DNA from 2 places in the Streptomyces sp. NPDC002181 genome. Region 1 is predicted to be linked to the other one. Evidence: riboswitches for the same ligand, from Rfam matches in the RefSeq annotation. Region 1 holds a riboswitch; the other holds the start of a gene.

Region 1 (4,942 bases):
GCGGCTGCGCGACCTGGACACGTACTACGCCAACACGCCCTGGCTGCGCGAGATGATCGTCTGCTACCTCCTCGCGCACACGGTGGGCAGTTCGACGCTCACCGTGCTGTGCTGGAAGTGGCTGCTGCGCGTGCGCCCCTCGCTGCGCCCGCTGCGCACCGGGCTGGCCCTGATCGTGCTCGGCGGGGCGCTGGACCTGGGCTACCTGGTGGCGAAGTGGGCCGCGGTGGGCGCCCGCTGGGCGGGCCGCGACTGGGACGGGCTGTCCACGTACGTGGCCCCGCCGTTCGCCTCCGCCGCGGCCCTGATGGTGGGCTCGGGATTCATCGTCCCGCTGGTCGGCGGCTCGGCGGCCTGGCGGGACTTCAGCCGGTACCGGCGGCTGCACCCGCTGTGGAAGGCGCTTCACGGCTTCGCCGCGTCGAGCGTGACGACGGTGCCGCTGACCTGGTGGTCGCCGATCGGGATCCGGCTGATCCACCGCGAGTCGGTGATCGACGACGGGATCCTGGCGCTGGCCCGCTGGTTCGATCCGGCCGTACGGGAAGCGGCGTACGGGGCCGCCCTCGGCCAGGGCCTGTGCGATGCGCGGGCTTCGCTCGTGGCGGACGCGGCCATGCTCGCCGCGGCCTGCCGGCGCCGGGAGGCGGCCGCGGCCGCCGAGGCCGCCGACCGCGCGGCCGCGTCCGACCAGGGCCTGCCCGAGCCCTACCGGCTGGATTCCCGGCCGCTGGCCGCGCTGGCCCGGGAGTTCCGCACCTCGCCGATCGTGGCGGCCGTCCGCAGGGACCCGGCCCCGCTCTGAACGGCCCGGCACGGGGGCCGGCGGGCCGGTCTCAGCCCGCAAGGGCGTCCTCGGGCTCGGGGTTGCGGGCGAGCCAGGCCCCGTACGCCCGCACCCGGCGCCAGTGCTGGAGCTGGTCGAGGGCGAACGCGGCCCGCGGGGAGGCCTCCGGGCGCGGTTCCAGGCCACGGGCCATCCGGTGCAGCTGGAAGCGTACGAAGGCCAGCAGCCCCGCCCCGGCCAGGTCCCGGTCCTTCCACGCCAGCCGCTCCACGGTCACGCGCACGTCCTCCCCGGCGCGCCAGCGGGCCGGCAGGTCGGGGCGGAACGCCAGCGCGGAGGCGAGCCCGACGACGGAGACCCCGCGCGCCAGGACCTTCCGCGCGGTCTCCTGGCGGGCTATCCCGCCGGTCAGCATCAGCGGCATCGTGGCCGCGTCCAGGATCCCCTCGGCGAAGGAGAGGAAGTACGCCTCCCGTTCGAGGGTCCGCAGATCGGCGGTGCGGCCCAGGGTGGCGGGGCTCTCGACGCTGCCGCCGGACAGTTCGACCAGGTCGACGCCGAGGCCGTCGAGCGCCGCGAGGACCCGCGCGGCGTCCTCCGTGTCGAATCCGCCGCGCTGGAAGTCGGCGGTGTTGAGCTTGACGCCGACCGCGAAGCCGGGGCCGACCTGCGCGCGGACCGCCCGGACGACCTCGGTCAGCAGCCGGACCCTGTTCTCCGGGCTGCCGCCCCAGCGGTCGGTGCGCCGGTTGACCAGCGGGGAGAGGAACTGGCTGATCAGGTAGCCGTGGGCGGCGTGGATCTGCACCCCGTCGAAGCCGGCCTCCTCGGCCCGCCGGGCGGTGACCGCGAACCGGGCGACGGTGGCCTCGATGTCGGCCTCGGTCATCGCGGTGGGGCGGGCGAAGCGCTTGGTGTGCTTGCCGAGGCTCACCCCGATGTCGGAGGGAGCCCAGGCCGTGCCGGGCATCTCGGAGCCGACCTGCCGGCCCGGGTGGTTGATCTGCATCCAGACCCGGCCGCCGCCGGCGGACGCGGCCTCGGCCCAGCGGCGGAAGGGGTCGAGCGGGGAGCGGGCGTCGAGGACGATGGTGCCCGGCGCGGTCAGCGCCCGGCGGTCGACCATCACGTTCCCGGTGATCAGCAGGCCGGCGCCGCCCCGCGCCCAGCGGCGGTAGAGGAGCTCGATGCGCTGGTCGGGGAGCTGGCCGGCCCCGGCGAGGCTCTCCTCCATGGCCGCCTTCGCCAGGCGGTTCGGCAGGGTGGCGCCGCCCGGCAGCTCCAGTGGCGTGAACAGGTCCATCGGCAGTTCCCCCCAGGAAACGTGTTGCACGTGTCATCCCGCGCCCCGGCGCAAAGATACCGCCCGCTGCCCGGCGCCCGTCAGGCTCCGTACGGAAGAATCCGGACACCCCCGGAACGCGGAACGCCCCGGGGCCGAAGCCCCGGGGCGCATCCGTACGGGGCCCTCCCCGCGGGTGGCGGTCAGAGGTCCGCGAGCTCCAGACCGGCCTGCGCGGCGGCCGCCCAGACGGTCTGCTCCAGCAGGACGGCGATGGTCATCGGGCCGACGCCGCCCGGGACCGGGGTGATCAGCGAGGCGCGGGCGGCGGCCGACTCGAAGTGGACGTCGCCGACGTTGCCCTCGTTGTAGCCGGCGTCCAGGACGACGGCGCCGGGCTTGATGTCCTCGCCGCGGATGAATTCGGCCTTGCCCACGGCGGCGACCAGCACGTCGGCCTGGCGCACGATCGAGGGGAGGTCCACGGTGCGGGAGTGGCAGTAGGTGACGGTGGCGTTCTGCTCCAGCAGCAGCATGCCGGCCGGCTTGCCCAGGATCGCGCTGCGGCCGACGACCACGGCGTGCTTGCCGGTCAGGTCCACGTCGTACTCGGCGAGGAGGCGCATGATGCCGCCGGGGGTGCAGGAGACGAAGCCCGGCAGCCCGAAGCCCATGGCGGCGAAGGAGTGCATGGTGACGCCGTCGACGTCCTTGCCCGGGGCGATGGCCTCGAAGGCGGCGCGCTCGTCGATGTGGTGCGGGACCGGGTGCTGGAGCAGGATCCCGCTGATCTCCGGGTCCTCGGACAGGGCGGTGAGGGCGGCGACGAGCTCCTGCGTCGTCGTGGACGCCGGCAGCTCCACGTGGCGGGAGGTGATCCCGGCCTTGGCACAGCGGTTCTGCTTCATCTTCACGTACGTCACGGACGCCGGGTCCTCGCCGACCAGCACGGTCGCGAGGCAGGGGGCGGTGCCGGTGCGCTCGGTGATCTTCGCCGCGAGTACGGCGGTCTGCTCCGAGATGCGGCGGGCGAGGGCGGTGCCGTCCATCAGCCGGGCGGAGCCGCCGTCGGCGGCAGTGGCGGTGGGGGTGGCGGTCTGGGCAGTCGTCACGGGGTCTCCTGGGCGTCGCTGCGGATCGCGGTGCGCGGATTCGCGTGTCGCGGTGTCGCGGTTCGCCCAGGCGCGCGGCAGGAGACGTACGTGCGGACATACGCCGGGCCGCTCCCCGGTGGTGATCCACCCGAACGCCAGTCACGGCCCGCCTCCACTCTAATGGACCCCGTCCGGGTGTGCGGTGGCGCGCGGCGGCCCCGATCCGCAGGATCCGGTCAAACCGGTGGATCACCGGCGCCACTCCTGGGACGATCGAGACATGACACGCACTTTCGACCATCTCGTCGCCGAGGCCGAGTCCGTTTCGGTGGACGGATGGGACTTCTCCTGGCTGGACGGGCGGGCCACCGAGCAGCGCCCCTCCTGGGGCTACCAGCGGCTGCTCGGCGAGCGCCTCGCCCGGGTCCGCTCCGCCCTCGACATCCAGACGGGCGGCGGGGAGGTGCTGGCCGGGGCGGGGCCGCTGCCCCCGCTGACGGCGGCCACCGAGTCCTGGCCGCCGAACATCGACAAGGCGACCCGGCTCCTGCACCCGCTGGGCGCGGTGGTGGTCGCGGACGCCGACGAGCCGCCGCTGCCGTTCGGCGACGCGGCCTTCGACCTGGTCGCGAGCCGCCACCCGGTGACCATCTGGTGGGAGGAGATCGCCCGGGTCCTGCGTCCGGGCGGGACGTACCTCTCGCAGCAGGTCGGGCCGGCGAGCGTCTTCGAGCTCGTCGAGTACTTCCTCGGACCCCAGCCGGAGGAGGTCCGGCGCGGCCGCCACCCCGACGACGCCGTCTCGGACGCCGGCAGGGCCGGACTCGAAGTGGTGGATCTGCGCTCCGAAAGACTGCGCACGGAGTTCCACGACATCGGGGCCGTGATCTACTTTCTCCGGAAGGTGATCTGGATGGTGCCCGGCTTCACGGTCGGGCAGTACCGGGACCGGTTGCGCGAGCTCCACGAACAGATCGAACGTGACGGCCCGTTCGTGGCACATACCGCCCGTTTCCTCATCGAGGCTCGCAAAACGGGCTGACGGAAACGGGGGGCGCGGACGCGGACGGATCCACGGCCGAATGGTTGCGCGCCCACAGCGTGGCGCAGGTCACTCAATTCAGCGCGTAACGAATCGACTCGGGCATGCGATGAACCGACAGGTGTCCTCGCGCGGCCCCGGAATACAGACCCCCCTCGGGTCTGTTTCCCGAGTCCGCGCGATGATGTCCCGCCCACTCCCTATCTGTTCGCAACGAGAGGCTCCTTGTGTCGCTCAGCCCGTCCCGTACGTTCCCTCCGGAGATCGCCGAATCGGAGGCCCTCGTCGCGCTCGTCGAGCGCGGCCGCGAGCAGGGTCACATCAACGGTGACGACGTGCGCCAGGCCTTCGAGGCCGGCCGCATCCCGGTGGACCAGTGGAAGCGGGTCCTGCGCAGCCTGAACCAGGTCCTGGACGAGGAGGGTGTCGCGCTGCACGTCAGCGCCGCCCCCGCCACGAAGGCTGCCGCGAAGAAGCCCCGCAAGGCGGCCGCCGCGCCTGCCCGCACCGTGACCAAGAAGGCGGCCGCCGCGCCGCGCCCCATCGGTGCGCGCAAGGCCTCGGCCACCAGCGCGGCCCCCGCCACCGCGGCGGCGATATCCGCTTCGCCGGCCGCGGCCACCGAGGACGAGGTGACGGCCGACGCCGTCGCCGAGCCGAAGAAGCGGACGGTCAAGAAGACCGCCGCCAAGAAGACCGCGGTGAAGAAGACCGCCGCCGCGGCCAAGAAGACCAGC
Region 2 (4,942 bases), on a different contig from region 1:
TCGAGGCCGGCGGCGAGCAGCTGGGCCGCGGAGAGGCGGGTATTGGCGCGCAGATCCTTCGGATCCTGCGGCATGGTGATCGCGTGCAGGTCGACGACCATGTAGAACGCGTCGTGCGTCTCCTGGAGGGCGACGTACTGGCGGATGGCTCCGAGGTAGTTCCCGAGGTGGAACGAGCCGGAGGTGGGCTGGATGCCGGAGAGCGCGCGAGGACGATCAGAAGCCATGGCTTCATTCTCTCAGGTACGGCGGCCCCACCGGTCCGCACCCGTCCGGAAACCCTCCGGGGCCCAGGGGGGTGTCCGGCGGATCATGGCCGGGCCAGGCCATGATCCTCCGGACACCCCCCAAGCCCCGGGGAGGGGGCCGGTCAGGCGAGCGGGAGGCCCGGGGCGGGGTGGGCCGCCATGAGGTCGGCGACCTCCGCGCGGATCGCGGCGAGGGCCGGCTCGTCCGACTTCGCGGCGGCGTCGACCGCCCGGGAGATCCACTCCGCCACCACCGGCATGTGCTCCGTTCCCAGGCCCCGCGAGGTCAGCGACGGCGTGCCGATGCGGATGCCCGACGGGTCGAACGGCTTGCGGGGGTCGAAGGGGACGGTGTTGTAGTTCACGACGATCCCCGCCCGGTCCAGCGCCTTGGCCGCCACCTTGCCCGGCACCCCCCGCGAGGTGAGGTCCATGAGGATCAGGTGGTTGTCCGTACCGCCCGACACCAGGTCGAAGCCCCGGTCCAGCAGCGCCGCCGCCAGCGCCTTGGCGTTGGCGACCACCGCGTGCGCGTACGTCACGAACGAGGGCTGGGCCGCCTCGTGCAGGGCCACCGCGATGCCCGCCGTCGTCTGGTTGTGCGGGCCGCCCTGGAGGCCCGGGAAGACCGCCTTGTCGATGGCCTTCGCGTGCTCCTCCCTGCACATCAGCATCGCGCCCCGCGGCCCGCGCAGCGTCTTGTGCGTGGTCGTGGAGACCACGTCCACGTGCCCGACCGGCGAGGGGTGCGCCCCGCCCGCGATCAGGCCGGCGATGTGCGCCACGTCGGCGACGAGGACCGAGCCCGCCTCCCGGGCGATCGAGGAGAACGCCTCGAAGTCGATCGTGCGCGGCAGCGCCGTACCGCCACAGAAGATGATCTTCGGCCGCTCCGCCAGCGCGAGCTCGCGCACGGCGTCGTAGTCGATCAGGCCGGTCCCGGCGGACACCCCGTACTGCACGCCCCGGAACCAGGACCCCGTCGCCGAGACCCCCCAGCCGTGCGTCAGGTGGCCGCCCATCGGCAGGGCCATGCCCATCACCGTGTCGCCCGGCTTCGCGAAGGCCAGGTACACGGCGAGGTTCGCCGGGGAGCCGGAGTACGGCTGGACGTTGGCGTGGTCCACCCCGAACAGGCCCTTGGCCCGCTCGACGGCCAGCGCCTCGACGCGGTCGATGTTCTGCTGGCCCTCGTAGTAGCGGCGGCCCGGGTAGCCCTCGCTGTACTTGTTCTGCAGCACGGTGCCCGAGGCTTCGAGCACGGCGGCGGACACGTAGTTCTCGCTGGGGATCAGGCGCAGGGTCTGCGCCTGCAGGGTTTCCTCGGCGGCGACGAAGGACGCCAGCTCGGGGTCGACTGCGGTCAGGGCGGGGTGGCGGCTCGCGCTCATGGCGGCTCCTCCGGGGTCGATGTCAGATCTCGTCCCCGCGAGGCCCAGGCGAGCGGCCCTGTATGCGGTCGTGCGCGCACGACTCCCCCGGAGTTGGTTCTCCGTACGCCAGTCGCCGTGCGTACCGCCCACCTTAGCGGGCGGTCCACAAGAAAGGTTTCCCCGTCCGGTATACGAGCGACGTATAGCCGTATACAAGGTGACGTGACGCAGGTGACGCCACCCCCGTCGCCTCCATCGCCCTCGTCACGTCCAACCCGCCCGCACCGACGATCGGAGACCCCGTGTCGACAACTGCTGAAGCCCTGCGCTCCGCCGAGGCGCACAGCGCGCACAACTACCACCCGCTGCCCGTCGTCGTGGCGTCCGCGGAAGGCGCGTGGATGACCGACGTGGAGGGCCGCCGGTTCCTGGACATGCTCGCGGGCTACTCGGCGCTCAACTTCGGCCACGGCAACCGCCGTCTGATCGATGCGGCCAAGGCGCAGCTGGAACGGGTCACGCTCACCTCGCGGGCCTTCCACCACGACCGGTTCGCCGATTTCTGCCGCGAACTCGCCGCCCTGTGCGGCAAGGAGACGGTGCTGCCGATGAACACGGGCGCGGAGGCCGTGGAGACGGCGGTGAAGACCGCCCGCAAGTGGGGATACGAGGTCAAGGGCGTGCCGGACGGCCAGGCCAAGATCGTGGTCGCGGCCAACAACTTCCACGGCCGTACGACGACCATCGTGAGCTTCTCGACGGACCACGAGGCGCGCGACCACTACGGGCCCTACACCCCGGGGTTCGAGATCGTCCCGTACGGGGACCTGACCGCGCTGGCGGCGGCCGTCACGGCGAACACCGTGGCCGTGCTGCTGGAGCCGATCCAGGGCGAGGCCGGGGTGCTCGTGCCGCCGCCCGGCTACCTGCAGGGCGTACGGGAGCTCACGCGCGAGCGGAACGTGCTGTTCATGGCGGACGAGATCCAGTCGGGGCTGGGCCGGACCGGCAGGACCTTCGCGTGCGAGCACGAGGACGTCGTGCCGGACGTGTACATCCTCGGCAAGGCGCTGGGCGGCGGCGTGGTCCCGGTCTCGGCCGTCGTCGCCGACCGGGACGTGCTCGGGGTGTTCCGGCCCGGCGAGCACGGCTCCACCTTCGGCGGCAACCCGCTGGCCTGCGCGGTCGCCCTGGAGGTGATCGCGATGCTGCGCTCCGGCGAGCACCAGCAGCACGCCGCCGAGCTCGGTGACCACCTGCACCGGGAGCTGAACCTGCTGGTCGGCGGGGGCGCGGTGACCGCCGTACGCGGGCGGGGACTGTGGGCGGGCGTGGACATCGACCCGGCGCACGGCACGGGCCGGCAGATCTCCGAGGCGCTGATGGAGCGGGGCGTGCTGGTCAAGGACACGCACGGGTCGACGATCCGCATCGCGCCCCCGCTGGTGATCTCCAAGGAGGACCTGGACTGGGGCCTGGACCAGCTGCGCGAGGTCCTGGCCGCGGGCTGACCCCTCCGTCGCGGGTGCGGCCGCTCCGGCCGCGCCCGCGACGGCGCTACAGGATGACGTGCGGGAGGAAGCGGGCGTACTCGTCCGTGACCGGGCCCGCCGATTCCCGGATGCCCAGGCCCGCGGCCTCCTCCTCGACGACCCAGGCGCCGAGCACCACGCGGTTGCCGTCGAAGTCGGGGAGCGGGGCCAGGCCCTGGAAGACGTACGACTCCCCCTCCTCCGGAGTGAACGGCTCGCCGCCGCCCGCCGGGTGCAGGGTGACCCCGGCGCCCTCGCGGCCCAGCAGCGGCTTCGCCGCGTACCCGGTGGTCCCGGCGAGCTCGCGCGGGCCGTCCAGGTAGGCGGGCAGCAGGTTCGGGTGCTCCGGGAAGAGCTCCCACAGGATCGCCAGCAGTGCCTTGTTCGACAGCAGCATCTTCCACAACGGCTCGATCCAGGTGGTGGTCCCGGAGCCGCCGCCGTGGTCGTAAGTGCCGAGGACCTGCGGGCCGAAGGGGTCGGTGGCCAGCCATTCCCACGGGTAGAGCTTGAAGCAGCTGCGGATGAAGCCGAGCCCCTGGTCGACGAACCGGCCCGACAGGCTGTCCCAGCCGATCTGTTCGACGGACAGCTCCCGGGTCTCCAGGCCCGCCTGCTCGGCGGTCTCCTGGAGGTAGGCGACCGTCATCAGGTCCTCGCCGAGCTCGTCCGTCTCGGAGTGCGCGAAGTGCACCGGGCCGGGCGGCAGCAGTTCCGCCTGGCGGCGCCAGGCCTCGACGAGCCGCTCGTGGAGGGAGTTCCACTGGTCGGCGCCGGGGAAGCGCTCCTCCATCCAGAACCACTGCGGACTGGCCGCCTCCACGAGGGAGGTGGGGGTGTCGGCGTTGTACTCCAGCATCTTGGCCGGCTCGCCGGATCCGTCGTAGCGCAGGTCGAACCGGCCGTAGAGGGAGGGCTGTTCGGCGCGCCGGCGCCAGGACTCGGCGATCAGCGCGGCCAGCTTCGGGTCGGTGATGCCGAGGTCCGCGAAGCGGTCGTGCTCGACGATGTGCGCGGCCGCGGCCAGGCACATGGCGTGCAGCTCCTCGACGACGTTCTCCAGCGCCTCCACCTCGGGGAGGGTGAAGGAGTAGTACGCGCTCTCGTCCCAGTAGGGCCGCAGGGAGTCGTCGGGGTAGCGGGTGAGGGGATAGATCAGCCCCTGCTCCTCGACGGTCTTCTGCCAGTCGGGGCGGGGCTCGATGGTGTGGCGCCGCACGCTGGATCAGCCGCCCGAGGAGCTCTTGTGGCTGCCGCCGATGCCGCCTCGGGTGACGGCGGACTTGTCGAAGCTGCCGCCGCTGACACGGTTGTTGCTCGCGCTGGAGCCGCCGTAGTAGTACGAGCCGCGGCCGCCGCTCTTGCACTCCTTGGTGTTCAGCTTCTCCAGGGTGACGCGGTCCGCGCAGCGCTTGTCGGGCTCGTTGCTGCTGCCGCAGGCCACGAGGGCGGCGGCGAGCAGGCCCATGCCGCCGAGGGCGACGCCGCCGGAGCGCATCCGTCGGCGGGCGGTGCCGGTGGGGGCGCCGGTGGCGGCGGGGGTCGTGGTCGTTCTGCTGCCCGTACTGCTGTCGTCCATGGCGGACAGACTAGAACGGGGCGGCGAACCGATGGAATCCGGCCGCCGAAACCCCCGCACGACCTCCATCATCTAGAGTCGATTCGTGCTCCTTGGGATGGTTTGCGCGCTCGGTGCGGCGGTCTGTTTCGGTACGGCTTCGGTGCTCCAGGCGATGGCCGCGCGGGCGGCGGAGCCGGGGACGGGGTCCGGGGTGGACGCGGCGCTCCT

The links. A riboswitch is a leader RNA that binds a small molecule or an ion and turns the genes downstream of it on or off. The one in region 1 is predicted to bind ZMP and ZTP.
Region 2: another riboswitch for ZMP and ZTP. It lies ahead of glyA (serine hydroxymethyltransferase); the one in region 1 lies ahead of ACFYXV_RS08430 (bifunctional 5,10-methylenetetrahydrofolate dehydrogenase/5,10-methenyltetrahydrofolate cyclohydrolase).

Annotation. Positions count from the first base shown of each region.
Region 1 covers NZ_JBIASC010000002.1:488,660-493,601, forward strand. The annotation lists gene ACFYXV_RS08420 (MAB_1171c family putative transporter) at 1-805, shown strand, start outside; gene ACFYXV_RS08425 (NADH:flavin oxidoreductase/NADH oxidase family protein) at 837-2,120, opposite strand; gene ACFYXV_RS08430 (bifunctional 5,10-methylenetetrahydrofolate dehydrogenase/5,10-methenyltetrahydrofolate cyclohydrolase) at 2,273-3,118, opposite strand; ZMP/ZTP riboswitch at 3,239-3,336, opposite strand; gene ACFYXV_RS08435 (class I SAM-dependent methyltransferase) at 3,444-4,205, shown strand; gene ACFYXV_RS08440 (RNA polymerase sigma factor) at 4,433-4,942, shown strand, end outside.
Region 2 covers NZ_JBIASC010000001.1:936,908-941,849, forward strand. The annotation lists gene trpS (tryptophan--tRNA ligase) at 1-227, opposite strand, end outside; gene glyA (serine hydroxymethyltransferase) at 371-1,639, opposite strand; ZMP/ZTP riboswitch at 1,675-1,765, opposite strand; gene rocD (ornithine--oxo-acid transaminase) at 1,924-3,132, shown strand; gene ACFYXV_RS04320 (glutathionylspermidine synthase family protein) at 3,179-4,372, opposite strand; gene ACFYXV_RS04325 (hypothetical protein) at 4,379-4,651, opposite strand; gene ACFYXV_RS04330 (hypothetical protein) at 4,830-4,942, shown strand, end outside.